Regions from separate parts of the uncultured Acetobacteroides sp. genome, predicted to be linked through region 2. Evidence: riboswitches for the same ligand, from Rfam matches in the RefSeq annotation. Region 2 holds a riboswitch; each other region holds the start of a gene.
The links. A riboswitch is a leader RNA that binds a small molecule or an ion and turns the genes downstream of it on or off. The one in region 2 is predicted to bind cobalamin.
Positions count from the first base shown of each region.

Region 1 (10,786 bases), 560 kb from region 2:
GCGGCTCTTGCCGTTAGCGGGCTAATGCTGCAAACCATGTTTCAGAATCCGCTTGCAGGACCATCACTTTTGGGGATTAGCGCAGGGGCTAACCTTGGTGTGGCTATCGTTATGCTCTTTTTGGGTGGAACCATGGGGCAGTACGGTTCGCTGGGGATTGGTGGGCACCTGTTGATCATCGTTTCGGCATTTGTTGGTGCATCGGCTATTCTTGGATTGATACTAGTGCTATCAAATTACATAAAAAGCAACTTGGTATTGCTTATTGCAGGCATCATGATTGGCTATATCGCCTCGGCGGCAATATCAATACTGAATTTTTACGCCTCGCACGAGAATGCACACGCCTTTGTGATGTGGGGCATGGGCGATTTCTCCAGCGTATCGCTTAAGCAGATCCCTTTCTTTGTGGCTGCTGTAAGCGTTGGGCTACTCATTGCGCTTTTACTTATCAAATCGCTAAATGCGCTGTTGTTGGGACAACGATATGCCGAGAATCTGGGAGTAGCACTCTCAAAGACTCGCCTGTTTATTCTTCTTAGTGCCGGATTGCTGATTGCTGTAACCACCGCATTCTGTGGACCGGTTGCCTTTCTAGGCTTAGCGGTTCCCCATATTGCTCGGATGCTGCTCGGTTCTGTTGATCATCGTTCGTTGCTGCCATTTACGCTGATACTTGGAGCGCTTCTGGCTCTTCTATGCAACCTGCTAACCACGCTGCCTTCTTCGGGTGCAATACTTCCTATAAATGCGATAACGTCAATGCTTGGAGGTCCTGTGATGCTTTACGTAATCCTTAACAGGAGCAAGAGTCAAGGTTTGAACTAAAAAAGTGTGCCATGAGAGACCTACTTAAAACGAACGATCTTAATATAGGCTACCAACTACGTGGAGAGCAAAAGGTGGTGCACCAGAAGATGAACCTTAGCTTGGCAAAAGGCGAGCTAACATCGCTGCTTGGTGTTAATGGGGTTGGGAAATCAACTCTTCTGAGAACTTTAGCGGGCTTTCAGCCTAAGCTATCGGGAGGGATATTGCTTGATGGAAGGTCTATTGACAGCTTCTCGCAGCACGAGAGGGCTAAGATGGTAAGCGTGGTGCTAACAGATCAGGTGGCGATGGGCGATCTGTTCGTTTACGAGGTTATTGCCCTAGGTCGTCATCCTTACTTGGGTTTCTTTGGAAGGCTTACTTCGTCAGACCATGCAATTATCGAGGAGGTTGTTCGTAGTGTCGGAATAGAGGAGTTAACCCACCGGCGCATCAGCTCGCTGAGCGATGGCGAGCGGCAAAAGGTGATGATTGCAAAGGCTCTTGCACAACAAACGCCTATAATCATCCTAGATGAACCAACGGCTTTCCTCGATCTTCCAAGCCGTATAGAGATTACCATGCTGCTGCGCAAGCTCACCGATAAAATGGAGAAGGCGATACTTCTCTCAACCCACGATTTGGACCTAGCGCTCGATCTTTCCGATAAGCTTTGGCTAATGGGTAAGGAGCGAGAGGTTGCCTGTGGAGCTCCAGAAGACTTGGTACTTTCGGGAATGTTCAACTCCTACTTCGAGCGCGATAGCATCATCTTCGATAGAAGCATCGGACGCTTTCGCCTAAATGAGAAGCACGAGAAGATAATATCACTTGATGCCGATGCCGGAAGCCACTTCTGGATCGAAAAAGCACTTCATCGTAACGGAATTGCCGTAGCAAAGAAAGATGCTGCAACCGATAGTCGTCTTTGGGTAGATAGAAATGCCACGAGACCGTACAAACTGGCTTCGGTTGGCTGTAAGGAAATGGAATTTGAAACAATAAATGAGTTACTAGTAGAACTGAAAAATTGATATACTCCTTACCGCAAGGTGAAAGGGACGCCTTTAAAAGGGAATCAGGTGCAAGTCCTGAGCAGACCCGCTACTGTAACCGTCAACAACATCCTGATAAATGGTCACTGCCTAACGGTGGGAAGGCACAGCGATGCGACGGAAGCCAGGAAACCTGCCTTGTAGGTGCAAACGATGATGCCCTCGTGGGAGTAGGGCTATTGTTTAATTTTTATAACCATTAAATGAAAAAGGTTTTAGTTGCGGCACTACTTGTTGCCGGATTAATTCGAACAGCAGGTGCTGCAAGTGCCTACGAATCGGACAGCGTAAAGATGAACCTCAAGGTAGATGAGGTAGTCGTTGTTGGACAGCGGATGGCAGTAAAGAAGGAGAACGTCTCTCAACGTATAGAGATGATTCATCCAGCTCTTATAGAAAGGGCTCCACAAAAAGATTTGACCTCTATTCTTAAGGAAAATGCGGGGCTCGATGTGGTGCAATATCCTGGAATTCTTTCGGGGGTGAGCATCCGTGGTTTTCGCCCCGAAAATGGGAAGTTGAACTCCAAAACGCTAATACTAATAAACGGTCGCCCTGCGGGAAGTGCTAACCTAAGCATGATAGATCTATCGAACGTTGAAAGGGTTGAAGTGCTCAAAGGTCCTGCATCGGCGCTTTACGGTCCAACGGCAATGGGAGGCGTTGTAAACATCATCACCAAAAACAGCAAGGGTGCTGTTGGTGGCACAGCATCATTCAGCTACGGTTCGTGCGACAAGGTAAACTCGTCGGTGTCGGTTGGTGGTTCTATCGCTCCGAAGTTCGATTTCGATGCTGGATTTTCCATTTCGAATAACCCCAAAGACTACAAGATGGGCAAGGGCAACATCTTTAGGGGATGGCTCGATGGCGGTGAGGTTACCAACTTCTACAAGAAGACCGGGGCTGAAACTACCGATCCCGACAAGCGTGGCGATGGCGATACCCGTCCGTTTACCAAGTATACCAAAACCAACATGGATCTACGCTTGGGCTACGATATCTGCCGAGATTGGAGGCTGAATGCCTACGTAAACCGTTCTATTGCCAACGATGTGGAGTCGCCCGGCGACATTGCCGTTGGAACATCTCCAACCCGCAAAGATTTAACCTACACCTCTGGCGATATCTCGCTCAACGGATCGATCTGTAGAAATATTTCCGCCATGGTTAAGGGGTATTTTGGACGAGATGTGTCGGACAACGAGGTGATCTTCGAGAAGAATGCTTTTGTGAAGCCTTACCTGTCCATATCGCAAGAGCTGGAGTGGAAAGGTGTTCAAGCGCAGAGCATCGTTCATTTTAACCAGCATTATGTAACCATCGGTGTGGATTATGCTTGCTCGCAATCGCTCAGCGAACGATACAGCAATGCTGGAGAGAGAATCAAACCCTACAATCAAGATTTTGCCCTTGGAAACCTTGGACTTTACGTACAGGGTAATCTTGAATTCTTTAAGGGTAAGCTGCTCGCTAGTCTTGGTGGTCGTTACGACTTCAATAAGTATGAGCTAAAGCAAACCGAAAAGATGACCAATCCTGCCAATACGGAGAACAATACAATATTCAGCCCTAGCTTAGGTATAACCTACAAGGTCCTTCCTGGTCTTGCAATTAAGGCAAATGCTGGAAGCGGTTTCTCTTATGCCGATGTTTACCAGCTGGCAGGCTACTCCGAGGTGTTCGATACCAAGAATAAGACGGTAGCCATCACCGTAGGAAATAAGGATTTGAAGAACTTGGAGTCGAAATCGTTCGATCTTGGGGTGTCGTACGATAAGAATGGATGGAACACCGAACTAGGCTACTTTAGAACGGAGTCGAAGAATAACGGTGTACAGGTTTTTGTGGATGTAACTGCCGATAACCTTAACAACCTTGGGGTGAAGTACACCACCAACGCTGATGGAAAGTTCATCTACTCCGATGGCAGCGTCATTAAGGGACTTAACACCTTCCAGAATGCCAGCAACGGTACTATTGACGGTCTCGAGGTTAGCGTTGCCTACAACTTTGGCTACCTTGCAGAGAATCGTTTTGACCTAACCTCGTACATCAAGTTGACCTCTATCCTAAATGCTAACGAGGAACTCGACGAGTACGGCTTGGGCAAGATGAGCCACCGTATGCTTAATGTAGCCGATAATAATATTGTCTATGGAACCGACTACAAGAATCATAAGCTATCGGCAGGCTTTAAGGGACGATACGTTGGCTACCGCTACGATCGCAACTGGAGCTTTTACGATCAGTACGTGGAGGTACGCTACCCTCAGATGATGACTTTGGATCTATATCTTGGTTACGATGTAACCAAAAAGATAAGCCTGATGGGCTACGTGAGCAACGTGACCGACGAGAACTACTACGAGAAGCGCGGCTACAACCTTCCCGGACGAATGTATTCGATGAAGGCTACTATAAACTTCTAATACTTGTTGGATGGCATCTAAAATTACTCTCATTACTGGTGGTCAGCGCTCGGGTAAGAGCAGCTACGCTCAGCGGTTGGCGCTCGAGTTAGCCGACAACCCCGTTTACCTCGCCACCTCGCGCATCTGGGACGACGATTTTCGCCTTCGGGTGGAGCGCCACCAGGCCGATCGTGGTCCGATGTGGACCAACATCGAGGAGGAGAAGTCCCTTAGTCGGCACAACCTTGCCAACCGCGTGGTGGTGGTCGACTGCGTGACCCTTTGGGCTACCAACTTCTTCTTCGATAACGATTCGGACATCGAGAAGTCTCTTGGGGAGCTTAAGGCGGAGCTGGCGCGGCTCGTGGAGCAGCCGGCTACCTTCATCTTTATCTCCAACGAGATCGGGATGGGAGGTCATGCCGAGAATGCCATCCAGCGAAGGTTTACCGACATGCAGGGCTGGCTCAACCAGCACATCGCATCAATAGCCGATGAGGTGGTGCTGATGGTTTCGGGTATTCCTGTAAAGGTGAAATAGTTTAAGATTTCAGCACAGAGGCACGAAGAACACAGAGTTTCATAGAAAAGAGGAAAGTAGTGTTCTGTGTACCTCTGTACCTCTGAGCCTCTGTGCTAATTAAAGCAAACAAACATGCCAATATACACCCGTGGCGGCGATAAGGGCCGCACATCGCTGGCAGGCGGCATCCGCGTACCGAAGAACCACTGCCGCATAGAGGCCAACGGCGCCATCGACGAGGCCAACTCGTTCATCGGCTTGTTACGCACTAAGCTGGGCGACGATCATCCCTGGCAGGAGCGGCTGTACACCGTACAAATGGGGTTGATGCATACCATGTCGCATATTGCCACCCTGCCCGAGTCGCCAAGACCATCGAATGCTCCTAGAGTGGAGGATGGTGCTGCCTTCTGCGAAGCGTGGATGGTGGAGATGACCCAGGAGATGGGCGAAAGCACGGAGTTCATCCTGCCCGGTCAGACTGAGGTGAGCTCCCTTTGCCACATCGTACGTGCTACCATCCGACGGTCAGAGCGCGCGCTTTGTTCTGCTGTTGAAGAGGGCGGTGTAGAGGCTTGGATAGCCGCCTACATTAACCGCCTGTCAGACCTCTTCTTCACCCTAGCTCGCTACGACGGCTTTAAGGCCAACCTGCCAGAGGAGAAGGTGAGGCCGTTTAGATTTAGTAAAGAAACTAGATGAAGTCATTTCAGAAATTAGACGAAGTTAAAGGAAGATACACAAGCCCTGAAAGGGCGTAATCGTAAAGCCAAGCCTGTAAGGGCTGGGCGGAATTTTGCCGCATCTGCTGTTGCTCAAAGAGGAGGAAGCGCTCTATGCGGCATTCTGGTTGCCATTTTGATGCGGTCGGTTACTAGTATTTGGTGCCCAGTTACCGTAACCGGCGGGTAAAACCTAGTAACCGACGGCAAAAAATAGGTAACTGGCGGGTAAACCTTAGTAACCGACGCCCAAAACTTGGTAACCGATGGGTAAACCTTGGTAACCGGGCACAAAAAAGTGGTAACCGACGGGGTAAACCTGGTAACCGACCGCTCGAGATACGTGATACGCATATCGTGATACAAAATAGAGAAGACAATGAAGACATTTTCCATCAAACGACCCGATAGGGCCATTGCAGCCCAGCTGCAGGATAAGATCGACGACCTCACCAAGCCAAAGGGATCGCTTGGGCTGCTCGAGGAGACTGCGCTAAAGATTGGCGTTATCCAGCAAACGCTAACCCCAACCCTTAGCAAGCCCTACAACCTCGTGTTTGCGGGCGACCACGGCATTGCCGACGAGGGGGTGAGCGCTACAAAGAAGGAGGTAACCCGCCAGATGGTGTACAACTTCATCGGCGGTGGTGCGGGCGTTAGCGTCTTTGCCCGCCAGCACGGCATTGGGCTAAAGGTTGTCGATGCGGGAGTAGACCACGACTTCGGCGGCATGCCCGAAGTTGTCCATAAGAAGATTGCCTTCGGCACGCGCAACTTCCTGCACGAGCCAGCCATGACCCACGACGAGCTGCACCTTGCCCTAGAGCGTGGCGCCGAGGTGGTGGACGATATCCACCGCGAGGGGTCGAACGTGGTAAGCTTTGGCGAGATGGGCATTGGCAACACCTCCTGCTCGTCGATGCTGATGACGATGCTGCACAACGTTCCTCTCGATAAGACCGTAGGTGCCGGTAGCGGCCTCGACGATAAGGGTGTTCGCCATAAGTTCGATGTCCTTACCCGTGCCAAGGCTAGCTACAAGGGCGACAGATCGGCCTTCGACATCATCGCGCATTTCAGCGGCTACGAGATGGCCATGATTACCGGAGGGATGCTTCGGGCAGCTGAGCTGGGCATGGTTATCGTTGTCGATGGCTTCAACATTACCGCCTCGCTGATGGCCGCCGCAGCCCTTCATCCCGAGGTGCTCGACTTCTGCATCTACGCGCACAAGAGCAACGAGGGGGCGCATAAGCTGATGCTCGACATCCTTGGCGGCACGCCGCTGCTACAGCTCGAACTTAGGTTGGGCGAAGGAACAGGAGCATTGGTGGCCTACCCCATCATCGAGTCGGCTGTCTGCATGATCAACAACATGAGCTCGTTCAGCGCCGCCAAGGTTACCCGTAGCTTTAACTAGTGAGGGTACGCTGATTGTACAGATTTGCGCCGATCGTTATTAACAATATAGGAAGTAAATAGATGCACTTTATCCCCTCCATGGGAGGGGTAGGGGTGGGTTCGGAGTTGCAAAGAAGATCGAAATTTTAAAAAGTTGCAAAGAGGTAGAGACAAGGCATGCGTTGTCTCTACCCAAACATTCGAAAAACAATGAATATCCCCCAATTCCTCATAGCCGCGCCCCACAGCGGCTCGGGCAAGACGCTGGTAACGCTGGCGCTGCTTCGCCTGCTGAAAGATCGCGGGTTGAAGGTGCAACCCTTCAAGTGCGGGCCCGACTACCTCGACACCAAGCTGCACGAGGTGGCGGCCGGATGCCGCTGCTACAACCTCGACCTCTTTATGGCCGATGCCGATGGCGTACGGGGGCGTTACGCCCGTCAGGCTTCTCTGGCAGATGTAGCCGTTGTTGAGGGGGTAATGGGGATGTTCGACGGGTACGACCGCCAGCTGGGAAGCAGCGCTGAGGTGACCAAGACGCTCGGCATCCCTGTGGTGCTGGTGGTAAACGCCAAGGCCATGGCGCACTCGGTGGCTCCGCTGCTAAAGGGATTCGCCACCTACGATCCCGAGGTTCGGGTGGCTGGCGTTATCTTCAACTTTGTGGGAAGCGCCTCGCACTACCAACTGCTGAAGATGGCAGCCGAAGAGGTTGGGGTAGAGCCTTTGGGATGGATTGCCAAGAACGATGAGTTCCGTCTGGAGTCGCGCCACCTTGGGCTGCAAACCGAGGATACCAAAATGGTAGACGAGATATGCGACAAGGCTGCCCACTCCATCTTTACAAGCGTAAACATCGACCGGCTGCTGGAGGTTACAGCATCGGCTAAACCTACTTTTGTTGAGCAGCCTGCACCATCATCTGAAAAGATAAGGATTGCTGTAGCTCGGGATGCTGCATTCAGCTTCAGCTATCCGGCAAACATCGAGGCGTTGGAGCCGCAGGGGGCTATCACCTACTTCTCGCCTTTAAATGATGAACGCTTACCCGATGCCGACTTCGTTTACCTTCCTGGGGGATATCCCGAGCTGTATGCCGAGCAGCTGTCGGCCAACCATGCGATGATGGAATCTATCCGAAGCTACTGCAGTAGCGGTGGCGCCATGCTTGCCGAGTGTGGCGGAATGATCTACCTCGGCAGCCACCTTACCCTTAAGGATGGCACCTGCTACCCTATGGTTGGCATCTTCGATTTTGGCACTACCTTTAGGGATGCCAAATGCACGCTGGGCTACCGAAAGGCGATGCTGGGCGGCGTTGAGGTTCGCGGTCACGAGTTCCACTACAGCCGCTCGGAGGGCGAACTGCCGGCTTCGGTTGCCGAGGTGCTAAGCGCCACCAACAATCCCTGCAGCACGGGCATCTACCTAAAGAAGCGAACGCTGGCCTCCTACTTTCACTTCTTCTGGGGAGATGGCGGATTCTCGATGTTAGAGGTAATTGATAAAATTTACCGAAGCGGGGCGTTTGATTCTATGGGAAAGAAAAAGGAATAAGCATGCCTTATAATAGATGTAGATTATCCTCCCGTTCGGACGGGAGGCAGGGTGGGTTAAGAACTTTTCAAACACTCATCCTACCTTAAATCGAAAGCAATGAAAAGAACATTACAAAACCTAATCGCCGCCATCAGCTTCTTCACCCGTTTGCCCCTATACCGGCTGATGATGCCGCCCAAGGAGTGCTACTCGCGGGTGCTGCCCTACGCCGTGGTGGCTGGCTGGGTGGTGGGGCTCTTCGGGGCAGCCTGCTGGATAGCTTTTGCCAAGGTGCTTCCGTTCCACTTTGCGGTTATCCTCACCATGGCAGCGATGGTGCTCTTCACCGGGGCGCTGCACGAGGATGGCTTCGCCGATTTCGCCGATGGCTTTGGCGGCGGCCTTAACAAGGAGCGCATCCTTGCCATCATGAAGGATTCGCACATCGGAACCTACGGTGTTATCAGCCTGATACTGCTTTTTATCGTTCGGTTTGGTGCTCTCACAAGCATTTCATCGGATAAAGTAACGGCACTGCTGATCTCTGGAGCCGTTGTGGGGCGCTTTATAGGCGTGCTGCTACCCAACTTTCTGCCCTACGCCCGTACCATCGAAGCCAGCAAAATCCAAGTTGGCTTAATTCCAATGACGCCCATTCAGCTTATCCTTTCGCTGGTGGTGGCAGCCTCCACGGGCTACTACTTCTTCGGATGGATGGGGCTGATGGCCCTTGTCCTTGCAGCCTGCACGCTGCCCGCTACGGTTATCTACCTAAAGCGCAAAATTGGCGGCTACACCGGCGACTGCTGCGGCATGCTGATTACCTCCGCCGAGGTTGCCTGGTACGTTGCGGTGATTATACTGCAAGATATTAGATTGTAGACTTTAGATGTTAGACACAAAACACAAGACGCATGATATTTTGCAGCCCAAAATCTTGATACTAAACAGAAACATGATTCATCTCTACCTCGTCCGCCACACCTCGGTTGCCGCACCTGCCGGAACCTGCTACGGGCAAACCGACGTTGCCCTTGCCGTGACCTTTTCCGCCGAAGCCGAGGTTGTACGAAACACGATTAAGGGAATTCCCTTCGATGCCGTGTACTCCAGCCCGCTGAGCCGCTGCACCAAGCTGGCCGAGCGCTGCGGCTTTGCCGATTGCCCCACCGATGCTCGCCTGATGGAGATGCACTTCGGCGATTGGGAGAATAGGCGGTGGAGCGACATCGGCGACCCGCACCTTCAGCGCTGGTTCGATGCTTGGGCTACCGAGCGGGCCACCAACGGCGAGTCGTTTGCCGACGTCTGCCATCGCGCTTCCGATTTTATCAATTCGCAGAGTTGGGATGGTGAGGATGTTCGGATGCTTCTCTTTACCCATGCTGGTTTCATTCGCGCGCTGTGGGTGGCGCTGGGCATGCGCTCGCCCGAGGAAGCCTTTGCCCAGCAGGTGAACTACGGTGCTGTTGTTAAAGTGGTGCTAGATGAAAGATCTTCTCCGGCGAATAGCCTGGAAGATTAATCCAATCGAAATAACTGATAAAAGAATGGCGTAGGGGTGGATTGATGAGCGTTCATCCATATCGTCCTTATCGAGGCCGCCGATAAACCGGTCAATCCTGCCAAAGTACCCTTCCTTTAGCGCCCGAGGGCCTTCCAGATGCCCCCCGTTGTAAACAATAGCCTCCACATGCTTGCTTCCGCCAAAGGCTGCTGAGTTGGGCTCACAGATGGTGTCGTACCTTCCGTTGAGCAGCAGCATGGGCTGGCGGACGTAGGCCAGATCGCCGTTGTAGTCGTACGAGCTGGCGGGTACGGTCATCTTCTTACCGTAGATATGTTCAATTTTGGCGATGGCGCTGTCCAGGTCGGCAACGTACGAGTCGCCGATGATGAAGTCGCCCTTATGTTTTAGGGCCAGCGCGGTGGTCATGATGCTGCCCATCGACAGGCCGAACAGCCCCACCTTGCTGCTGGGGTAATTCTTTTTGATGTAGGTGTAGGCGGTGCTGGCGTCGGTGCAGAACTCGTCGCAGTAGAGCGTATCCCTTTCGATGCGGAACCTGTCGCTGCCGCCAAAGCCGCGGTAGTCGAACATGATGGCGCGGTAGCCCCTCTCGGCTAGGAGCATTCCGTAGCCGAGCCACTCCTTAACGTTGCCCGAGTCGGGGTAGCAGATGAGCACCGTCACGTGCTTATCCTTGCCCGTAGGGGCGATGTCGGCCAGCTGCAGGTGGTACCTATCGGGGGTTGTCACCCGGGTAAAGGTAACGTTGGGGTATTTCTGGGTGATGCTGCGGGTATCGTAGCGGCCGCCGG
Region 1 is NZ_OY763328.2:2,523,924-2,534,709, forward strand. Features, by position in the region: gene ACHZA1_RS10450 (iron ABC transporter permease) at 1-828, shown strand, start outside; gene ACHZA1_RS10455 (ABC transporter ATP-binding protein) at 840-1,844, shown strand; cobalamin riboswitch at 1,844-2,021, shown strand; gene ACHZA1_RS10460 (TonB-dependent receptor) at 2,069-4,297, shown strand; gene ACHZA1_RS10465 (bifunctional adenosylcobinamide kinase/adenosylcobinamide-phosphate guanylyltransferase) at 4,308-4,820, shown strand; gene ACHZA1_RS10470 (cob(I)yrinic acid a,c-diamide adenosyltransferase) at 4,935-5,504, shown strand; gene cobT (nicotinate-nucleotide--dimethylbenzimidazole phosphoribosyltransferase) at 5,904-6,944, shown strand; gene ACHZA1_RS10480 (cobyrinate a,c-diamide synthase) at 7,136-8,482, shown strand; gene ACHZA1_RS10485 (adenosylcobinamide-GDP ribazoletransferase) at 8,582-9,346, shown strand; gene cobC (alpha-ribazole phosphatase) at 9,420-9,989, shown strand; gene ACHZA1_RS10495 (alpha/beta fold hydrolase) at 9,948-10,786, opposite strand, start outside.
Region 1: another riboswitch for cobalamin. It lies ahead of ACHZA1_RS10460 (TonB-dependent receptor); the one in region 2 lies ahead of ACHZA1_RS12765 (TonB-dependent receptor domain-containing protein).

Region 2 (10,786 bases):
CTCCTAATTTGCATTTGACTTTTTTTGATATGCGCCTGTTCCTTTACGACGGCTCCGATGGCGGCTTTCCCATGTACTTAATTGATATGGCCGTTTATATTGCCGCTCTTGTTGGTGTCATTGTTTACCAACGAAGCCGCTATTGCGAAACAAGATTGCTGCGTTTTTTCTTTTCAATTATTCTTTTAGTAAAGACGATACTTCTTCTTAGTTACATATTCTACTTCTTGTCGGGTTCTAATTCTATGAACTTTAATATTTACATACTTTTGGCAAATGTCGTATCTGTTGCATTTTGGTTTTATATTTCCTTGAAAGTACTCCATTCCCTTTCAAAGGATAGAGTTCTGGAATATGCTACCGAAGGTGAGACAAATGTTGACGCTAAGTTGGAATTGAAGGAGGCTAGTAAGCTTGTTCGATTAGTTCATAAGATAGTTGATGCTTTAATTTGCCTTGCCATTTGCTCTTCCTCGTTTTACTATTACTGGGGATTTTTGTTTGAGCGTTTGGGATTAGTTGATAGTTCTAGGCTTTTATTGTACGTAGCAGCAATATTTTCTCAGTTCATTTTCTTCCTCTTTTTCGAGTACTTTTTCGGGGCTACCCCTGCTAAGTATCTTACCGAATCTCGGGTAGTTAATAGCGACGGTCATGCCGCTTCCTTCGGACATGTATTAGGCAGAACATGCGCTAGGCTTATCCCTTTCGAGTTATTGTCGTTTCTGGGGTCAGGATATGGCTGGCACGATAGCTTATCGAACACCACCGTTGTCCGAGAAAAGAGCATAGGTGTTTCAGGTCGAAAATATCTACTGCTCATTCCAATGTATATTCTGCTTGCTGCGGGATGCTACTATGGTAGCGAGTTTTATTCCGATTATAGAAGCTATTGTTCTGCAAAGAAGGAGTACGAGCAGACGATGAATGGTATTACCGAAAAACTCGCAAAGCTATCTACTAGTAGTGTTATCGTACTCTGCGATGTTGACGATCCCGTTAGTACTACCAACCTAGTCCTTAAGGTCGAAAAAGTTTCTGGCGAGAATATTGTTGCCTCCGTATTAGCTTACGATGCCTTCGCTACTTATCCTGTGATCGAAAAGCAGTATAGCGCTGCTAGTGGCATGCTCGATAAGGTTACCATTAGCCTAAGCGACTTACGAAAAGGGCTAACTCCTAATTATAGCGACTATAAAAATGAAAACTTTAGCTGGCTTACTATCCCCAATGACAAGCATAAATACAGAATAGAGGATGTTGTTGATATATTTGGACCTTGCATCGTTAGCTCCTATAGCGGATGCCGCTATGGCGATATTTTATCTCTGAAATTTGAAAATAAAGGATGGAGTGCCGATGTTGTTGAACTTAAATTGTTAGCTGGAGATTTAAAATGGAATGATCCTCTTCCGATTCATATTGATGCTGCCTCTAGCGATCGCTATAGCTATCCTACGTTCAGCCTTTCTGCTTCAAATTATAAGGAGGGTGCATCCTACAAGTTCACATTTGCCCTTGTCGACTCCCTTGGTCACAAGCAAAAATACCTTGTAGAAGGTGTCGACTTTGATAAAACTGTAAAACGCATTCAGTAGCATCCTATTATTTCAGGGATAGAGAAGAGTTACGCCTTAAAAGAACGCCCCCGCAGCTGCGGGGGTGTTCTTCTATAGCGTTATTCCTTCTCCATTTTAATGTGCAACGTCGTCATCTTCCCATCGGTAATGCTCACAGTTTGCGTTACGGTAGCAAATCCAGCCTTCTCAATCGTTACCTGGTAAACCCCTTCTGGTAGATTCTTTATCCTAAGCATCCCTTTGGTCGCTGTTTTCTTTTCTACGGGCTTGCTGCTTTTGGCGGCAGTGGCTATCCCTGGTTTAGCAACAGGCGTAAGTACTATTCGAGCACCCTTTAGCGGTTCCCCATTAACTGCACTTGTTACCTTGGCGGTAAGCGATAATGTCGTACTTTTCTTGCTAGGCAATTTTCTATTCGACTTATATCCAGTATAAAACTCAGGATGGCTGAGCCGAACAAGCTGCATCAGCAGATCGATCTTCTCTAGTATGGCTTCGTTTGCCGAAAAAAGCGCCTTTAGCTGCTGGGTTAGCGCTACTGCCTCATTGCGTTCTATGCGCGTACTCGGGATAGTCGTCTCCATAAGGCCTATGGCGCTCTTCAGCTCCTTTAACCCATCAGCCGTCACCCCATACTCCTTTAGTGGCTCTAGGTTCGCGCTGGCTCTGCTGTATATGAGATTCGCCCGATCAATAAGTTTTCCATCCTTAATGTGCGATAGTATCGACTCCGTGCATTTCACCTCATTGGCAAGAACCGGATTCTCAACCATCTTCGCAAACACCATCGTTTTATTGGCTATGTCAAAGGTCTTGTTAATAAGGCTTGTTTTAATTTTCTCCTTCTTTTCCGATACGCCCGCCGTGCTGGCCGATTTCTTCTCTTTTATTAAACCTATCTGTAAGAGATTCCCGCAGTACTGGGTGTATAGCGGTCCAAAGTTGGGCAGTAAATCGGTAATCGTTTTCTTGTTACCTAGGAAGTCGCGGATGGTAATCTGCATCTCGTAGCTGTTTTCTTGAGGGTTGGTCATATTCTTTGTTCTTTTTCGGTTTTTAATGTGGCCATTTCTTTTACTCTTTGCAGAGTTTTATAAAAAAACAGCCATTGGTTTTGATATGTTTAAAAAAATCATGTTTTTTTTAATGTCTGTTATCTTTTTGCTTTCTGTCAAATAAATTGCAGGACAAATTGCATCAATACCGATAGCACTCCAACCCATCCCATTGTTGCATAATGTACTTTTGCGCCCTCATCAAGCATTCAGGAGCTGCGTAATGCACTTTTGCACTCTCACCAAGCCATTTAGGAGCTGCGTAATGCACTTTTGCGTCCTCACCAAGCCATTCAGGAGCTGCGTAATGCATTTCAGCGCCCTCACCAAGCCATTTAGGAGCTGCGTAATGCACTTTTGCGCCCTCATCAAGCCATTCAGGAGCTGCGTAATGCACTTTTGCACTCTCACCAAGCCATTCAGGAGTTGCGTAATGCATTTCAGCGCTCTCATCAAGCCATTCAGGAGCAGTAAAACATCATAAATAGTTGAATCTATTTCTTAGCAAGCATCACCCGCTAAATTCTACTATTTTTCTTTTTCACTGTAGAGCCACGAAAGCTATTCCATTTTCATTATAGCCTATTTCGATAATCCCCAAAGGCAATAAAAAAGGCCGCACGATTTGTCGTGCGGCCTTTTTTATAAATATATTTGTTTAGTTGAGGAAATATCCGCTATTAGGGCCAACTCCTACAATGTATTCCTTAATTTTGCTTCCTGTAGCGTTATAGCGAACCACCATATTGCTATTTGCATCAGTCCAATCGGCAATCATAACCATAATTTCTCCGCTTGTTGGGTTGAGGGCAAAGCCATATATACCATCAGCCTTTATTAGAGGAGTTGTTGGTGCCAATTTCGCTGTAATCTCAAGCTTGTAAATGCTAGGATCTCCGTATGCACCTCCATAGTAAATAGCATCCTTTGCGCTATTAATTGATAGCTTCTCAGGGTGATAGCTTCCTAGGTCAATTTTGGTTGATACTTCATAGGTTGATGGCGTTATTTTACAAAGCATCGCGTTAGTATTAACCTTGTCGTAGTCGGTATAACCAGCACAAAGAACCCAAACTGCACCATTCTTATCGGCTACAAATTTCTTTGGACAATCCGCTACTGTCACAGTCTTCTCGATTGTATTGGTTTTAATGTCAATTACAGATACCGTATTGTTTTTGTCGTATCCACCGCTATTTGCCACATACAGTTTGCCATTATTAATAAGTATGCCTTCTGGTCCTGCTCCAACCTTAATTGATCCGGTAACCTTGTTGGTTGCAAGATCAACCACCGCTACTTCATTGTTAGTCCATCCAGTTACATATCCAGTTTTCCCATTAACAGCCATATAGCGGGGATTCGCTACCGAAATTGTAGCATATTTCTTACACGAGTACTTGCTTACGGCAACTACCTTATTCGACCCATTGAGAATTAAGTAGGCCGAAGTGTCAGCCTCTGCGATGCTTTGCAGCACATCGCCAAGAGCCTCTTTGTTCACCTTGTAGTAAACATCGTTGGCTAGGCTATCGCCGGTGGCGTAGTAGAGCGAGATTGATGCATTATTTTTTCCATAGTTCCCCTCATTGGCAATTACCATCCCTTGGGTTAGGTCGTAGCGTTGCTTAGGCTTGCTTGTCGAGTCATCATTTTCACAAGCCGTAAACTGTAGCGTGGCGCCAACAAGTAGGGCCGCATAAAGAAGCTTCTTCATCTTTCTATTTTTTGTTTATTGTTGATTATTCCTGTTGTAGGTGCATTCTGCGGCTAATTCTACCTTCCAAAGCTTACCGATATCCCGGCCTGAAAGGTTCTTAGCGGAAGCGCATAGCCTTTTTGCATCTGATACTCCTCGTTCCAGATATTATCTATTCGGGCGAATGGGCGTAACCCTCCCCAGTTGAAATCGAATGTTTTGTCCACTGCAACAGAGGCCACCCAAAACGGATTCAGCCAGTCGGTGTTGCCGATGTAGTAGCGCCTACCCGTATACGATTGCGTATACCTAATGCTAAACGATTTCGCTTGAACGTAAATGGCCGCGCTTCCCTTGTACTTGGGGGTATACATCAGCTGCATCCCCTTTGTCGGCGATTCTTTTGTTTGATCTGTCGATCGGGTGAACATCCCCGACACATCTACCCCCAGCGTCATTCTATCCACCTGCTGTTTCACCGTAATGCTGGCTTCCGCGCCTCTCGACCATGCCTTTCCCACGTTTATCGGGCTCCATACTGATCCGTTTGGCTTCCACTGAATCCAGTTGTTTACATTGTTATTAAAAGCCGCAGCTTTCATCGACAGCAAAAAACCATTCTTTGTATGTAGGTAGTCCAGCCCCAGCTCTTCGCCGTAGCCCTCTTCTGGTTTTAAGTCCTGATTACCCCATCCCTTCCAGTACAGATCGTTAAACGAAGGAATACGGTAGTTCCTCGATGCATTCCCCCTTAGTTGAAGCCCCTTCATCAACCTTTTTTGTATTCCCACCGACCATGTCATGGGCGATGCCTTTCCATCAACCAGCTCCTGTCGGATGCTAGCAAAGCTCTCCAGCCCTATATCATCAGCTTTAAAGCGATATCCCAGCACCCCGGCTGGCCGGTAGCGCTCCTTGATCTCAGGATAGTTGGTCGAGGTTGCTCTCTCGTACGATGCGTTGATTCCCCCCTCCAGCGTACTCTCAGCGCTAAGCTTTACGATGGCTTCCCCCTCCAGCAATCCCTGAGTGGTGTGGTGGTTCGATCGTTCTATGCCAGGGTTGCGGTAGTTTTCCCAGTCGCTAAACAAGGCCGACTTAATGTTGAAGTCAACCCGGTGGCGAGTGGCCTGCCACTGTGCAGTTGCCCTTAAAAAATGGTTGTAGTCGTACTCGCTGCTCATGGTGTTGCTCACCATCGGCGGGTACTGGTTGTAACCATCCTGCCCCCAGAGCGATACCACCATCCTGTCGTTGCCCGTTAGCGCAAACGTGCCGGTTTCCATTATTCCTCCCTTGCGGTAGCGGGCGTTTATCTGCCTGTCGCGGTTGTCGCTGCTGGTAATCTTGTAGTTGTTCTCGGCTTCCGTATAGAATAGGCGAGAGGATATCGCCATTTTGGCCCCGCTGTAGGTATATTTGGCTCCGGTATAGGTCAGTCCGTAGCTGCCCACCGACTGCATCACCTCGCCGCTGCTTCCCGTTCCAAAAGGCAGCACATTGTCCAGGTGAATCACCCCACCAATGGCTCCGCTGCCAAACAGCGCGCCGTTTCCGCCCTGCTGCACCACCACCTGATCCACGAAGAAGGTTGGAATACTTCCAAAGCTAACGCCAGCATTCATCGAGCTCTGCAGGTTTATGCCATTCCAGAGCACCGCCGTGTGCGCCGAGCTCAGCCCTCGCAGCGAAACGTTCGAAGTTCCCCCAGGGCTGTAGCTATTCACGTTTACGCTAGCTTGATTCGATAAAAGATCGGTCAGCAGTGCGCTGCTGTTCTGCCTAAGCTCAGTAGGCGAGACGATTTTTAGTGATAGCCCCGACGAGTAGCGCTTCAGCTTGCTGCTAACCACCACCTCCTTCAGCCTTACCGTATCGGATGTGGTCTTTTCATCGATGGCTGTAGGGCCATATACGGACAGCGCGCTAAGTAGAAAAACGTTTAATAACATGTTTTAGAAATGATCAAAATCGTTAGCGATTCAACCACTTAAAACCTGCGAATAAAAAGAAGTGATGCGAAAAGTAATGTAAGATGAATTACATCGAGCTCTTTATCCGAAAGCTATAAATGTTCCAGTTTTGGCAGGTCTTCTGGCTTGCTCCCCTTTTATCCGCCTTCCCGTCCTCAATCGGACAGTGGCATTTGGATGGTGATAAAAGGTTTTGATGGAGCTTACAGCAGCGGTAACTGCTCGGGTTTCTCACCCGATTCCCTCTTCGCTCCGCTTGTGGCGGAGACCAAAACTGCGGCAAAGATAGATTTAATTTATCTTCCCAAAGGCGGCATTAGCTTTTTTTCTTCTCGAATTCCAGTCTCGTCTTCCCAAATGCAGTTACATGCAGATCTAGTCGCGGATTCCTCATCAACAAATAAATAATTTTCTGTAAGATGCTTGTTGATACAATAATAAGTATACATTTGCAGTAAGCTTTATTCAGAAACAGATGCAGGGCGAACGGATCTTCCAGTAGCTCTGCATCTTTTGTTTTACGACATCCCTTGTTAACCTTCCTCATTTACACCGCCTAATGCCAAATCTTGCTAAAAATAAGGCGTTTGGCTTTATGGTTTCATGTCTTTTCCGATAGACTCAGTAGCATTGTTAATGTAAACCATCCCATTTCTATATGGTAAACCATCGGCGAGCAAGCTAAACGGCACCCAACAACTTTTTCTCCGTAATCATCATGGCGAAGCTGGAGGCGTTAGCCGACATCCCAACTTTCCGACAACGGGATATACAAGATTGGCACGAATCCTTGTTTGAGCAAGGTCGCCTCCGCAGCATTTCTCAAAGTAGTAATCGCCTTAAGGCGATTACCTTATCTTAAGCCAAGACATTCTACCGCAACTGAGCGAGTTAATTCGTGCCAAGGGCTTTTCTTTTCTTCTGCCCTTCAAAAAGAAAAGAAGGTAGAGGTCTCTTCCTTTAGTAGATTGCTAGCGGCTATTAAGCGATTCTTGAATTCAGAGGCTATGTTCAAAAGGCAAAGGCTTATATGCTAAATCTAAGGCGTTTGGCGGATATTCGCAGAAATAGCTAACTTCGTGGCGGATGTGTTACGTTTGCATCCTTCATCTTAAATCTATATGCGACAAAGTAAAAAGGACGCTATTCGCCTCAACAAGCTGATTAGCGATGCAGGATTTTGCTCGCGCCGTGAGGCCGACGAGTATATTGCCCAAGAGCGTGTTACCGTAAATAGCCACACCGCAAAGGTTGGCGACCTCGCGTTTAAAACCGACTTTATTCGAATCGATGGCGAGCCCCTCCGCTTCGTCGAAAAGGTGGTCGAGCAAAAGCGAAAGCCTGAATTTCTCTCAAAGCGAGTTTCCCGGAATACGGCCGATGGATCCAAAAAGGAGAGACCAGTCAAAGCAGAAGCAGGTAAAAACGAAAAGTTCGCGGAAAAGAAGAAATCGAGCAATGCCGACAGCATTAAAAAGGATGCATCTAGCGCTTCTGCACCTTCAAAATCATCCCCTTCAAAACCCGATAAGAAGACAGGATCGGCAAAAAAGTGGTTTTCCGGGCGTAAAAAGTAGCGGTATTGCTGTATTCTTATTTATTCATTTTATAAGTTTGTAAGACCATTACGGCTAAGCCAAAAGCCAGCATTAAGCATGTTCCGAAAAATAGCTGCAACAATATCTTTGTTCACCCGAATTCCCATTGCCCGATGGATGTCTATTTCCCATGTCGATTATGGGCGTACGGCACCCTATTATGCAATTGCTGGATGGGTAGTAGGAGGTCTTACCGCGCTCGTCTTTTACCTGGTTGACTATCTTTTCACTCAGCCCGTTACGGTAGCAATCACCCTAACGTTCTCTATCTTCCTAACAGGAGGTTTACAGGAGGGGGGGCTGGCCTACTTCTTCGACAACCTCGGAGGAAGGCACGGGCAGCGCTTCTACATCAAGAACCGCACCGATAAGCAAATCGGAATCCAGGGCATTCTTGGCGTTGCTCTGGCTCTGATACTCCAGTTTTCCATTCTTCAGGAGCTAAGTCCTGCTCTAGTTCCCTGGCTAATACTTTCGGGCGAAAGCCTCTCGCGTTTGGCGACCATAACCCTGATTGACACCAATCGGTACTTACGTCCTAAAGAGGGGTACGATGCAGCCCCTGCTTTTGGTAAGTTAGGCGTAGATGGTTGGCTCATTGTTCTTATCACAGGCTTACTCCCTTTCTTCCTAACCCTTAGGTTGAAGATTTGGGTGGCAATAGCACCTCTTATTGCAGTCCGAATTATTATGCAGATTTTCTTTAAACGATTCAGGGGAGGCGTAAACTTCGAAGAGTGCTTGGCAACGCAGCAGTTCTGCTTGATTGCGTTCTATCTGGGAGTATCTGCAATACCGAACATTTAGCAGCATGCATATAATGTAAAAGCCCCAAAGATTTCTCTAAGGGGCTTCTTTATTTTAGACGAGTCTGTTGCCTTTTTTCGACCTTGCGCTTTGTTGGGGCATAAACGCAAAAAAGGGTAAGCTACTTACATCGCACCGCTACAACCGCCTACCCTTGCTACCTTCCGGTCCTGGGGGGATTCAGCAGGAGCTGGTCGTGTAAGACTTACCCGGGCACAAAAGTACAACAATTTCCGAAGAAGCCAAATAAAATGCGTGCGCATTCCCCAAATCTCTTATCTTTGACAATCATTAACCGTATTAAACAACATGTTATGGAAGACGAAAAAAATCCCTCATCAGTAATGCTAAAGTCCGCTGCAACAAATGGAGCAATTTTAGGCTTAATCTCAATTCTATTTGTAGTAATAACCTATATGACAGGTGATATTTACAAGGGAAATGTTTGGTTAAGCGTGCTGAGTATGGTCATATCAATTGCCGCTCTTGTCTATTTTGCCCTAAGCTATCGAAAAACAGCTTGTGGTGGTTTTATTACCTATGGAAATGCTTTTATCTACTGCTGGCTTACCTATATCTTTGCAGGCGTACTCTCTATCGCCTTCATGGTACTTCTCCAAACGGTCATAGAACCTAACTACATGGAAAAAATGGCCGATGTTCAGCGCGAAATGCTATTGAAGAAAGGACTCTCTGATTCTCAGGTCGAACAGTCAATTGCAATGGCCTCAAAGTTTCAAACTCCACTTTATATTGCCATCATAGGTTTTCTCGGTAATGCGCTTGTTGGTTTGGTAATTAGTTTAATTACTGCAATCTTTGTCAAGAAAGATAAGCCTGTGTTCGAGTAGCAGGTTGTTTTTGATAAATAAAGGATAATGAGTAAGTTAGATATTTCGGTAGTAGTTCCGCTGTACAACGAGGAGGAGTCGATTCCCGAGTTGGTAGAGTGGATTGATAGGGTGATGAAAGCCAACGGCTTTTCGTTTGAGGTTGTTATGGTCGACGATGGTAGCACCGATCGTTCTTGGGATATTGTAGAGGAGTTAGCAGCAAAGTATCCGTTTGTAAAAGGAATCAGTTTCCTTCGTAACTACGGGAAATCAGCTGCACTATATTCCGGTTTCGACGCCGCCCAAGGCGAAGTTGTTATTACAATGGATGCCGATTTGCAGGATAGCCCCAACGAGATCCCCGAACTTTACCGAATGATTGTCGAAGAGAAGTACGACCTCGTGTCAGGCTGGAAGCAGAAGCGCTACGACCCAATAGGGAAGCGTCTCCCCAGCAAATTCTTCAATGCAACCGCTCGTTTTGTAAGCGGTATTAAGCTTAACGACTTCAACTGCGGACTTAAGGCGTATCGTCGTAAGGTTGTGAAAAGCGTAGAAGTCTATGGCGAAATGCACCGCTATATCCCTGTTCTTGCCAAGCAGGCCGGCTTCAAGAAAATAGGAGAAAAAGTAGTAGAACACCAAGCTCGCAAGTATGGCGTCACGAAGTTTGGCTGGGAACGCTTCATTCACGGCTTCCTCGATCTGCTTTCCGTTGTGTTTGTATCTAAGTTTGGGAAAAAACCAATGCACTTTTTTGGAACCCTAGGCATTATTACCTTTTTAATAGGCGGAGTTTTGTCCGGGCTCATGATTGGTGAAAAGATTTACCACTTGGCCAACCACATGAAAGTGCGTGAGGTTACGGCACAGCCTCTATTCTACATTTCATTAACGCTGGTGATTATCGGAGCACAGCTCTTCCTTACCGGCTTCCTTGGTGAGTTGGTGTCAAGGAGTTCTAGCGAGCGAAATAACTATCAAATCGATAAAAGAGTATAGAGAAAAAGAGCAAGTTCTTGAATTCAAGACTTGCTCTTTTTTTTGTAGATGCTGCTTTGGTCTATCACTTTCCTTTGTAGGTAGAACGCTGCTGCATTTCTATCCTTTGCTGGTCTAACTCGATGGTTCTTGTCTCCGTTGGTAAAATTAGTACGGGATAAATTTCAGAGATTAGCAGATAAATGCTAGATTCGCAGTGTCAATTTGTGTGATTCTTTTGTATTTAAAACATGATAATA
Region 2 is NZ_OY763328.2:3,082,725-3,093,510, forward strand. Features, by position in the region: gene ACHZA1_RS12750 (RDD family protein) at 1-1,598, shown strand, start outside; gene ACHZA1_RS12755 (carboxypeptidase-like regulatory domain-containing protein) at 1,679-2,614, opposite strand; gene ACHZA1_RS12760 (DUF5074 domain-containing protein) at 3,294-4,352, opposite strand; gene ACHZA1_RS12765 (TonB-dependent receptor domain-containing protein) at 4,412-6,286, opposite strand; cobalamin riboswitch at 6,401-6,595, opposite strand; gene ACHZA1_RS12770 (S4 domain-containing protein) at 7,429-7,884, shown strand; gene ACHZA1_RS12775 (adenosylcobinamide-GDP ribazoletransferase) at 7,963-8,712, shown strand; RNA gene ffs (signal recognition particle sRNA small type) at 8,824-8,923, opposite strand; gene ACHZA1_RS12785 (DUF4199 domain-containing protein) at 9,027-9,563, shown strand; gene ACHZA1_RS12790 (glycosyltransferase family 2 protein) at 9,591-10,547, shown strand.

Region 3 (10,786 bases), 570 kb from region 2:
GCCCTACTACAGCAGCGTTTACGGTTTCCATTGCTTCAGCGCGTTTACAAGTTTATGGTTGGTGGCATCGTCCTGTGGAGAGATACGAACGTAAGAGGCGTTTAGCCCACGGAAGTTGGAGGCGTTGCGGATGAGTAGCCCATGCTCCTTAATCAGGTAATGCTTTAGCTGGGCAGCATTCCCATCCTTTAGCCTTAAAAGGAAGAACGGGGTTTGCGAGGGTAGCACCTCTATCGCTTCAATTGAAGCCAGCTGCTCGCATAGCTGCTGCTTTTGGGTAAACCATCGCTCCAGTGGCAGCTGATACCTATCTCCATTTATGATAAAATGCTTGGCTACGGCAACCGCAATGGTGTTAACCGACCACGGGATGCGTACCTGAAGCAGCTGCGCCACATTTTCGTCAGCAGATATCACATAACCCACCCTAATACCTGGAATGGCGTAGCACTTGGTAAGCGAACCTATAATTATCAGGTTGCTATAGTCGAAAACATCCGTAGGATGAAGAAGTTCTTCTGTGCAAAACGTGGCATACGACTGGTCCACCACAAAAAGTTTATCGGGATTAGCTTCGAGCAGCTGCAGCAGCTGGCTCCTACCCCATACTCTCCCGGTTGGATTATTTGGATTGCATATCCAAACCAAATCGGCAACATCGGGGATGGCTCCAACAAAGTCTTCCTCGTTTAGGAATAGCAGCTCGTGATTGTGAATCCTGCAGGCATCCTCGTACTCGCTGAAGGTTGGAACAACCACCAACGATCGGCTCTTGCTCCAAGCCTGCGCTATCAGGTAGATAGCCTCTATGGCTCCGTTGCTCACCAGCACGTTCGATAATCCTACGCCGTTAACCTCAGCCAAAAGCGTACGCAAGCTGCGCGCATCAGGCTCTGGATAGCTGGTAATACCGGTTAATGCCTCCGATACCACACCCTGCAAGTCGGCAACGTACCCATCGTACCAAACGTTGGAGCTAAAGTTCCCTACAATAGGAACTCCACAAGCCTGTACATCATCTCCGTGACCAAAAAGCATAATCTCTTTTATTTAGTATCAAGACACAAGTATCAAGATATCTTTTGTCTTGCGTCTTGCGTCTAATATCTAATATCTATTTTCTAGTATCTCATAAACCTTCTTCATATCAACATGTCTTCTGATATGGTCGGCAAGCAGGTTGTACTGCTCCTCCTTAAACTCCTTGTAGTTGAAGGTTCTTGTTATGAGTTTCGATTGGAAAGGGGCTAGTAGATGATCTATCACAACGGCATTGTCGAGAATGCCGTGGATGTACGTCCCAAAGCAGCGGTTATCTACATGAACGCCATCGGCATTGCCGCCGCTAAGCGCATTTAGCGCCGATGCATTGCCCGAGAGCAGCTCCGTTTCGCCCATGTGTATCTCGTACCCCTCGCAGGTTGCAGGATTATCCAGAAAATTAAACTGTACCTGACGGGTAATTTTCTCGCCCAGCATGGTGGTTCGCACAGGTAACAAGCCCAATCCGGGCAGGGCGTCAATCGGACCCTCCACATGCTGCGGATCGCACACCTCCATGCCCAGCATTTGGTACCCACCGCAGATGCCCATCACCGTTTTGCCATCCCTATATGCCTTAACTATAGCCGTAGCAGCACCATTTTTGCGCAGCTCGTACAGATCGGCAATGGTAGATTTTGTTCCGGGGATGATGATGATATCCGCCTTCGAAATCTCATCGACGTTGTTGGAGTAGAAAAGATGCACGCGCTCGTCGCGCTCCAGCACGTCGAAATCGGTGAAGTTGGACATGTGGCGCAGCAGCACCACAACAACATTCACTTTGCCATCTACGGCGGTGCGGTTCTTTAGGTCGAGCATCACCGAATCTTCAGCCTCGATATGGATATCCTTAAAGTAGGGCACAACGCCAAGCACCGGCACCTTGCAAAGGTCCTCAATGATCTTAACGCCATCGGTAAATAGCGAAATATCGCCCCTAAACTTATTAATGATGATGCCCTTTACCAGCCTGCGCTCCTCTTCGGTGAGCAGTATCATCGTGCCGTAAACCGATGCTATTACACCGCCACGGTCGATATCGGCAACAAGAACTACAACGGCGCTGGCATGCTGCGCCATGGACATGTTAACCAGATCGCGCGAACGAAGATTTACCTCGGCAATGCTGCCGGCACCTTCCATAACAATGGGATTATAGGAGTTTTTTAGGCGATCGAAGGCAGAGTTTACCTCTGCGCGCAGCTGCTCGCGGTCGGCTCCGTTGAAGTAGTCGGCAGCGCTCTTGTTGCCCACTACCCTGCCGTTGAGTATTACTTGGCACATGCGGTCGGAGGTGGGCTTTAGCAAAAGGGGATTCATGTCGGTAGAGCAAGGTAAGCCTGCCGCCTCTGCCTGAACGGCCTGCGCACGACCAATCTCTAGCCCATCGGGAGTGGCATACGAGTTGAGCGCCATGTTCTGCGCCTTAAAGGGGGCTGGTTGGAAGCCATCCTGCAGGAATATGCGGCAGAATGCTGCAGCAATAACGCTTTTACCAACATCGCTGCCGGTGCCTGCAAACATTATCGGACGAAGGGAGTGCTTACTCATTCTCTTTTAGGATTCACGTTGCGTGATTGCTCTGCAAATAGGATAGGATGCGATTAATCCAGAGCTTAAAGAGAATCTTAAGAATCTGTATCGACCTGCTCTATTCCCGGAGCATCTGAATATGTTGATAATGGCAGGTCTTCTGGCTCATTCCCGTTTTGAAACCTTCCCAGCACCAGGTGCCAGTGGCTATTCTTCAAAACGTTTAGTGGAATTTACAGCTGCGGGTACAGCTCCGAAGTTTCATCGGATTCCCTTTTATCCTGCCCAAGCAGGATACCAATTATCGGACGCAAAGATGAGGATTTTTTATCAAAAGACGAGCTATCAGTTGAAGATATTCCAATAATAGGCAAGCACAACACCTTACCCTGCTACTTTTGCAATGACAAATTGACAGAACAACACCCTTAATTGCTCCGATAGAGACCGTAGCAGTCCGTAGGATCACCGTAGGATGTACGGAGGTCAAAATGTCATGCACAAGGTAGATTTTAGAAATCCATACCTACGACTACATACCCAATCCTCCCAAGTCGAGGTACGAGTACCAAGTCACAGAAACCGATATTGAGAAAAACATCGATAGCCAGCTGAAGCGCACCATCCTGGATCTTGTCCTATGCGCTCGCAACGAAAGCTGACCGCTGCTTTTCGAATTCCCATACTCAGCTTACAACCCCTTCCGTAAGGGCATAAAAAAAGCCCCCGACCTTTCGGTCGGGGGCTCTATAGGTTTGGCGGCCACCTACTCTCCCGCTTGGTGTAGCAGTACCATCGGCGCTGGCGGGCTTAACGGCCCTGTTCGGAATGGGAAGGGGTGGAGCCCCGCCGCCTAGCCACCTAAGTCTTCTTTTAGATCCTAGTATTTAGCACCTAGATCTTAGACTTCATAGCATATGCCATTCAATCCTCATATAGCGTCTAATATCTAGCGTCTAAAATCTTATATCTTTTAGATTTTGACATTCTTCGGACGAAGCGGCGTCTGCCCGCTAAGGGCGCGGCCCTCTCGGAGCTCGTTCGGGCAATTAGTACCGCTCGGCTAAGCGCATTGCTGCGCGTACACCTGCGGCCTATCAACGTGGTAGTCTCCCACGGCCCTTAAGGGAAGTCTCATCTTGAGGCAGGCTTCGCGCTTAGATGCTTTCAGCGCTTATCCCAACCGAGCGCGGCTACCCAGCGGTGCTCCTGGCGGAACAACTGGTACACCGGAGGCTCGTCCAACCCGGTCCTCTCGTACTAGGGTCAGACCCCCTCAAACTTCCTACGCCCGCAACAGATAGGGACCGAACTGTCTCACGACGTTCTGAACCCAGCTCGCGTGCCACTTTAATCGGCGAACAGCCGAACCCTTGGGACCTTCTCCAGCCCCAGGATGTGACGAGCCGACATCGAGGTGCCAAACCGCCGCGTCGATGTGAGCTCTTGGCGGCGATCAGCCTGTTATCCCCGGCGTACCTTTTATCCTTTGAGCGATGGCCCTCCCATGCGGAACCACCGGATCACTATGCCCTGCTTTCGCACCTGCTCGGCTTGTCGGCCTCACAGTCAAGCGCCCTTGTGCCATTGCACTCCACGCGCGGTTGCCATTCGCGCTGAGGGCACCTTGGGAAGCCTCCGTTACTCTTTTGGAGGCGACCACCCCAGTCAAACTACCCGCCAAGCGGTGTCTCCCTATCAGGGATTAGGCCCCGAAGTGGCGAAGGGCTGTATTTCAACGTCGGCTCCAACGATACTAGCGTACCGCCTTCACAGCCTCCAGCCTATCCTACACATCGCCACCCCAGAACCAGCGCTAAGCTGCAGTGAAGGTGCACGGGGTCTTTCCGTCCCGTTGCGGGTAATCGGCATCTTCACCGATACTACAATTTCACCGAGCTCACGGCTGAGACAGCGTCCAGATCGTTACACCATTCGTGCAGGTCGGAACTTACCCGACAAGGAATTTCGCTACCTTAGGACCGTTATAGTTACGGCCGCCGTTTACCGGGGCTTCGATTCAAAGCTTCTCTTACGATGACCTCTCCTCTTAACCTTCCGGCACCGGGCAGGTGTCAGGCCCTATACTTCACCTTTCGGTTTCGCAGAGCCCTGTGTTTTTGGTAAACAGTCGCCTGGACCTCTTCGCTGCGCCCCACGTCACCGTGGGGGCCCCTTATCCCGAAGTTACGGGGCTAGTTTGCCGAGTTCCTTAGCCGTGATTCACTCGAGCACCTCAGGATTCTCTCCTTGACCACCTGTGTCGGTTTGCGGTACGGGTGCCCAGCGCCTGATGCTTAGGGGGTTTTCTTGGAAGTCGGATTAGGGACGCTATCCGCTTGCCCGTGGGCTCGCGGTACTATCAGGTTCGGCAGGATCCGGCTATTAACCTACACCCTATACCTACACCCTTCAACCCGGCATTCCGTCGCCGGGCGGTCCTTTCACTCCTTCGTCGCCCCATCGCAGCGCTGGCCAGGGACGGAATATTAACCGTCTGTCCATCGGCATCCCCCTTCGGGTTAGCCTTAGGCCCCGCCTTACCCTGATCCGATTAGCGTTGATCAGGAAACCTTGGTCTATCGGTGGGCGGGTTTCGCACCCGCCTTGTCGTTACTCATGCCTACATTTGCTTTTCCACCAGCTCCACCAGACCTTACGGCCCAGCTTCACCGCCGGTGGAATGCTCCCCTACCATAATTTCTTATCCGCAGCTTCGGCGGACGGCTTGATGCCCGATTATTATCCACGCGCAGCCGCTCGACTAGTGAGCTGTTACGCACTCTTTAAATGAATAGCTGCTTCCAAGCTAACATCCTAGCTGTCGCTGCAGCCGCACATCGTTTCATCAACTTAGCCGCCTCTTGGGGGCCTTAGCTGGCGGTCAGGGTTCTTTCCCTCTCGTCGACGGACATTAGCACCCGCCGGCTCACTCCTGGATATCGCACCACGGCATTCGGAGTTCGTCAGGATTTGATAGGCGGTGAGGCCCTCGCATCCAATCGGTAGCTCTACCTCCATGGTGGTAAGTCCAAGGCTGCCCCTAAAGGCATTTCGGGGAGTACGAGCTATTTCCCAGCTTGATTAGCCTTTCACCCCTACCCACAGCTCATCCAGAAGCTTTTCAACGCTTATTGGTTCGGACCTCCATTCCGTATTACCGGAACTTCATCCTGGCCATGGGTAGATCGCAAGGTTTCGCGTCTGCCCCGTCCGACTTATTCGCCCTATTCAGGCTCGCTTTCGCTTCGGCTCCGTACGTAACCGCACTTAACCTTGCCGGACAGGAGCAACTCGTAGGCTCATTATGCAAAAGGCACGCCGTCACCCCACTAAAGGGCTCCGACCGCTTGTAGGCGCACGGTTTCAGGGTCTTTTTCACCCCCCTATTCGGGGTACTTTTCACCTTTCCCTCACGGTACTGGTTCACTATCGGTGTCCTATGAGTATTTAGCCTTGGCAGATGGTCCTGCCAGATTCAGACGGGGTTTCTCGTGCCCCGCCCTACTCAGGGTTCCTCCCCCGCCCACTCGCCTACGCCTACGGGGCTGTCACCCGCTATGGCACCGCTTTCCAGCGGCTTCAGCTTCGCTCGTGGTTGGTAATGGAGGCCCTACAACCCCCACCCGGCCGTAACCGGATGGGTTTGGGCTAATCCCCTTTCGCTCGCCGCTACTCGGGGAATCACTATTGTTTTCTTCTCCTGGGGGTACTTAGATGTTTCAGTTCTCCCCGTTCGCCTCCGGATTGCTCCGGATACCTGGCCTTCAGCCAGGTGGGTTGCCCCATTCGGGTATCCGCGGATCGATTCGTGCTTGCCGATCCCCGCGGCTTTTCGCAGCTTGCCACGCCCTTCGTCGCCTATAGGACCCAAGGCATCCCCCGTGCGCCCTTTTCTTACTCCTTTCCGCGCACCCGCCGGAGATCAACTCCGTCGCATGCGCCGCTTCGTCCTCAAACGTCAAAGATCTTCTGGTGCCTCCGGGTTTTAAAGCCGGATTTACCGTTTGCGCGCCACCCGCATCCGATGCGGCCGTCTGCCTCGTGGCGCTCAATATCTTTTGGGAAGTGCAGCTCTCAGATTTCGCCCTGATGGCGCTCCAGAAAGGAGGTGTTCCAGCCGCACCTTCCGGTACGGCTACCTTGTTACGACTTAACCCCAGTCACCGGTTTTACCCTAGGGCGCTCCTTGCGGTCACGCACTTCAGGTCCCCCCAGCTCCCATGGTTTGACGGGCGGTGTGTACAAGGCCCGGGAACGTATTCACCGCGCCATGGCTGATGCGCGATTACTAGCGAATCCAGCTTCACGGAGGCGGGTTGCAGCCTCCGATCCGAACTACGACCGGCTTTCGAGATTCGCGCCCCATCGCTGGGTGGCTGCCCTCTGTACCGGCCATTGTAACACGTGTGTCGCCCCAGACGTAAGGGCCGTGCTGATTTGACGTCATCCCCGCCTTCCTCGCAGCTTGCGCTGGCAGTCTCGGTAGAGTTCCCGGCTTAACCCGCTGGCAACTACCGATAGGGGTTGCGCTCGTTATGGCACTTAAGCCGACACCTCACGGCACGAGCTGACGACAACCATGCAGCACCTCGCCGACCGCCATTGCTGGCTATGAAGTTTCCCCCATATTCGTTCGGCGTTCGAGCCTGGGTAAGGTTCCTCGCGTATCATCGAATTAAACCACATGTTCCTCCGCTTGTGCGGGCCCCCGTCAATTCCTTTGAGTTTCACCGTTGCCGGCGTACTCCCCAGGTGGATGGCTTAACGCTTTCGCTAAGCCCCTGACCCTTGCAGGCCAAGAGCGAGCCATCATCGTTTACGGCGTGGACTACCAGGGTATCTAATCCTGTTTGATCCCCACGCTTTCGTGCCTCAGCGTCAATACTCAGCTGGCGAGCTGGCTCCCCAATCGGCGTTCTGCGCGATATCTATGCATTTCACCGCTACACCGCGCATTCCGCCCGCCTCGCTAAGATTCTAGCCCAGCAGTATCAACGGCAGCTCTCCTGTGGAGCAGGAGCCTTTCACCGCTGACTGACCGGGCCGCCTACGCACCCTTTAAACCCAATGAATCCGGATAACGCTCGGGTCCTCCGTATTACCGCGGCTGCTGGCACGGAGTTAGCCGACCCTTATTCGTCTGGTACTTGCAGGCAGGGACACGTCCCTGCGGTTACCCCCAGACAAAAGCGGTTTACGACGCGTAGCGCCTTCTTCCCGCACGCGGCATGGCTGGTTCAGGCTTGCGCCCATTGACCAATATTCCTCACTGCTGCCTCCCGTAGGAGTCTGGGCCGTGTCTCAGTCCCAGTGTGGGGGGCCTTCCTCTCAGAACCCCTAGCCATCGTAGCCATGGTAGGCCGTTACCCTACCATCAAGCTAATGGCACGCATGCCCATCCTTTACCGATAAATCTTTACCCCAAATCCGATGCCGGACCTGGGAGCCATGGGGCATTAATCCGCCTTTCGACGGGCTATTCCCCTGTAAAGGGTAGGTTGCATACGCGTTACGCACCCGTGCGCCGCTCTCAAGGACCCGAAGGTCCTCTACCGCTCGACTTGCATGTGTTAGGCCTGCCGCTAGCGTTCATCCTGAGCCAGGATCAAACTCTCCATAGTAGAAGATGTTGATTTCGGGGAATTGCTTCCCCTGTTGTTTCCTTAGCCCATCAGGATTACGTTAGTCTAATAAATCATCCTAATCGTTTTCTATCTTTTCACTGCACTTCCTCAAAGAACCTATTTACTTTTTGCCGCTTCGCAGCGACCCGCTCCCTCATTTGCGGGCTGCAAAGGTAGGCTTTATTTCGAAACTTCCAAGCGGTTGGCCAACTTTTTTTTCGGTTGCCCCTTCGCGGCTTTCCGTCCTAAAACCCTTCTGGGCGGCCGGTGCTCTCGCTACTCCCTCGTCCGTTCCGGCTTACCTCCTAAGCCGCTTATGTTAAAGAGCCTCGCTCCCGTTCCCGCTAGCCCTCCCTGCGAAGGCGCCGTTGTTCCCGATTGCGGATGCAAAAGTACGCCTATTTTCCGATTCCGCAACCCCTACACCATACCTTAACGCGTTAACGAACGTTGCTCGCCTTTGTAAGAGACCATTGAGGTGGGCGTTTTTTTCGAAAAAGGGAATGTGGAACTGAGAATCTGCGATGAATTGCAAAAAACAGGCAGTTCTCCTATTCTTATCCATCTTAACTTAACATGAAAATGGTGGCACACTCGAAGATTATACCTTTATCAAATATCAAACACCTTTAATAACCAACTTTTCAGTAAACAAATATGGACAGTAATAAAAACACACCTCTCCATTTTATCATATGTAAATGAAAGTAGCCCCCTTTCTAATTCGCTTTTGAAGTTTTTACATCTAGGGTCATACGTCCTTTAGGAGAGGGAGAGGTTCCGCTAAGCGATATCCCAGCACCCTTAATTTCTGCCTTATTAATATAAGGAGGCTGCTTCTGCGTTAATCGATTTTGATTCAACAGCCTGAAAAGTAAGCGTTACCTCACCTGCTTTGCTGGTATAAAGCGTTCCATCAGCATCTAGGACTTTTGCGTAAACGGTAAGATCATCCATCACTGCTGCCCCCTTCTTTGAACAGTTCAAACTTAACGGTCTGTGGCTTACTGGGCGTTTTTACAGTTTGCTCGTTCACCTTTAGACCTTCTGATATAGCCAATGACCTTTGCAGAATCTTCATTCTATTAAATGTTGTTGAGCGCGAATGGCGAATGAGTAAGATTTTCGCAGTTCCCAACGGGTACCCCCTTTTTCATCCACAGAATAATACGCTGACAATATCCGATCTACCCCCGGTAGATTGCAACTTTTGCACTAGCAGAAATCCAGCCGTTGCAAAACCAGCAGGACTTGACCTCCCCGCGAAGCAGCGCTCTTGCGATGCCAATATGTCATGCAAAATAAAGGGTTTCTCGAACGAAGTCCGAACGGAGTCCGAACACACCCCGAACACACCTCGCTGTCAAATTGACAGATCCTCCTTCTTTCCCCGGAAAAGAATCGCTGTGATGCCATGATTTTTACTACCTTTAGGCGGCATACATTTTCGTATGCTCTCATTGTACCCAATAGTAGCTACATGGCAAAGGTTGCAGATAACATCATCGTAAAAGGAATAAGGGGGATGCTGGGCGATATGCTCGTGTTCCGCCAGCTGAACGGGCAAACCATCGTATCGGCAAAGCCAAAGAAACCTGCTACCCGTACGGCAAAGCAGCAGGAAGGCCAAGAGCGGTTTCGGCTAGCCGTAGCCTACGCTAAGGCCTCGATGGGCAATCCGCAGCTAAAGGAACTTTATGCATCAAGAATAAGCGCACGCTGTACGTCTGCCCATCAGGTTGCCATTGCCGACTACCTTAATGCCCCTCGCATCGACGCCATTGACGCAAGCCTCTATAAGGGACTAGCCGGCGGCACCATTACCGTAAGTGCTTCCGACAACTTCATGGTGGCCTCGGTTCAAGTAGCCATTCATACCGCAGACGGAGAGGTTATAGAATCAGGTTCTGCAGCAAAGGGTACGGATGATCGCTGGATTTACGCTACCATCCAGCAGCACCACGGCTACGCCAGCTGCCAAATAACCGCAACCGCCTCCGACCTTCCGGGGAACACCGCCGAAAAGACTATTCACCTGCAAACCGTAGATTAACAGGACTGGCATTTTAGGGTGAAAATGCAGCATGACTATTCGCGCTACGGCATAAAAAAAGCGCCTACAACTACTTGTAAGCGCTTCGTTTTGCTCGTGGGCCCAGCAGGGCTTGAACCTGCGACCCCCTGATTATGAGTCAGGTGCTACTAACCAACTGAGCTATAGGCCCCGATAATCTTTTTTTGATTTCGTTGTGCAAACTTACATCTTTGCAGAGAATTTACAAAACGAATTCTGCAATTTTTATGGATTTTTCAGCAGCAAAGCCTGTAAATACTAAGGCTATCAGGAATATCATCTTCGATTTTGGCGGTGTAATCATCAATATCGACTACCACTTAACCGCAAAGGCATTTGAAGGGTTGGGAGTTACGAATTTCAAGAATCTCTTCAGCCAAGCGTCCCAATCGAACCTCTTCGATAACCTCGAAATCGGTGCTATATCCCCTTCCGAGTTCAGAAATGAGCTTCGCCGCATCATCAATCTCGATATTACCGACGAACAGCTAGACAACGCCTGGAATGC
Region 3 is NZ_OY763328.2:2,510,162-2,520,947, reverse strand. Features, by position in the region: gene cbiB (adenosylcobinamide-phosphate synthase CbiB) at 1-31, opposite strand, end outside; gene ACHZA1_RS10430 (aminotransferase class I/II-fold pyridoxal phosphate-dependent enzyme) at 19-1,038, opposite strand; gene ACHZA1_RS10425 (cobyric acid synthase) at 1,108-2,595, opposite strand; cobalamin riboswitch at 2,710-2,894, opposite strand; rRNA gene rrf (5S ribosomal RNA) at 3,331-3,442, opposite strand; rRNA gene ACHZA1_RS10415 (23S ribosomal RNA) at 3,606-6,483, opposite strand; rRNA gene ACHZA1_RS10410 (16S ribosomal RNA) at 6,682-8,201, opposite strand; gene ACHZA1_RS10405 (hypothetical protein) at 9,024-9,191, opposite strand; gene ACHZA1_RS10400 (hypothetical protein) at 9,685-10,257, shown strand; tRNA gene ACHZA1_RS10395 (tRNA-Ile) at 10,355-10,429, opposite strand; gene ACHZA1_RS10390 (HAD family phosphatase) at 10,506-10,786, shown strand, end outside.
Region 3: another riboswitch for cobalamin. It lies ahead of ACHZA1_RS10425 (cobyric acid synthase); the one in region 2 lies ahead of ACHZA1_RS12765 (TonB-dependent receptor domain-containing protein).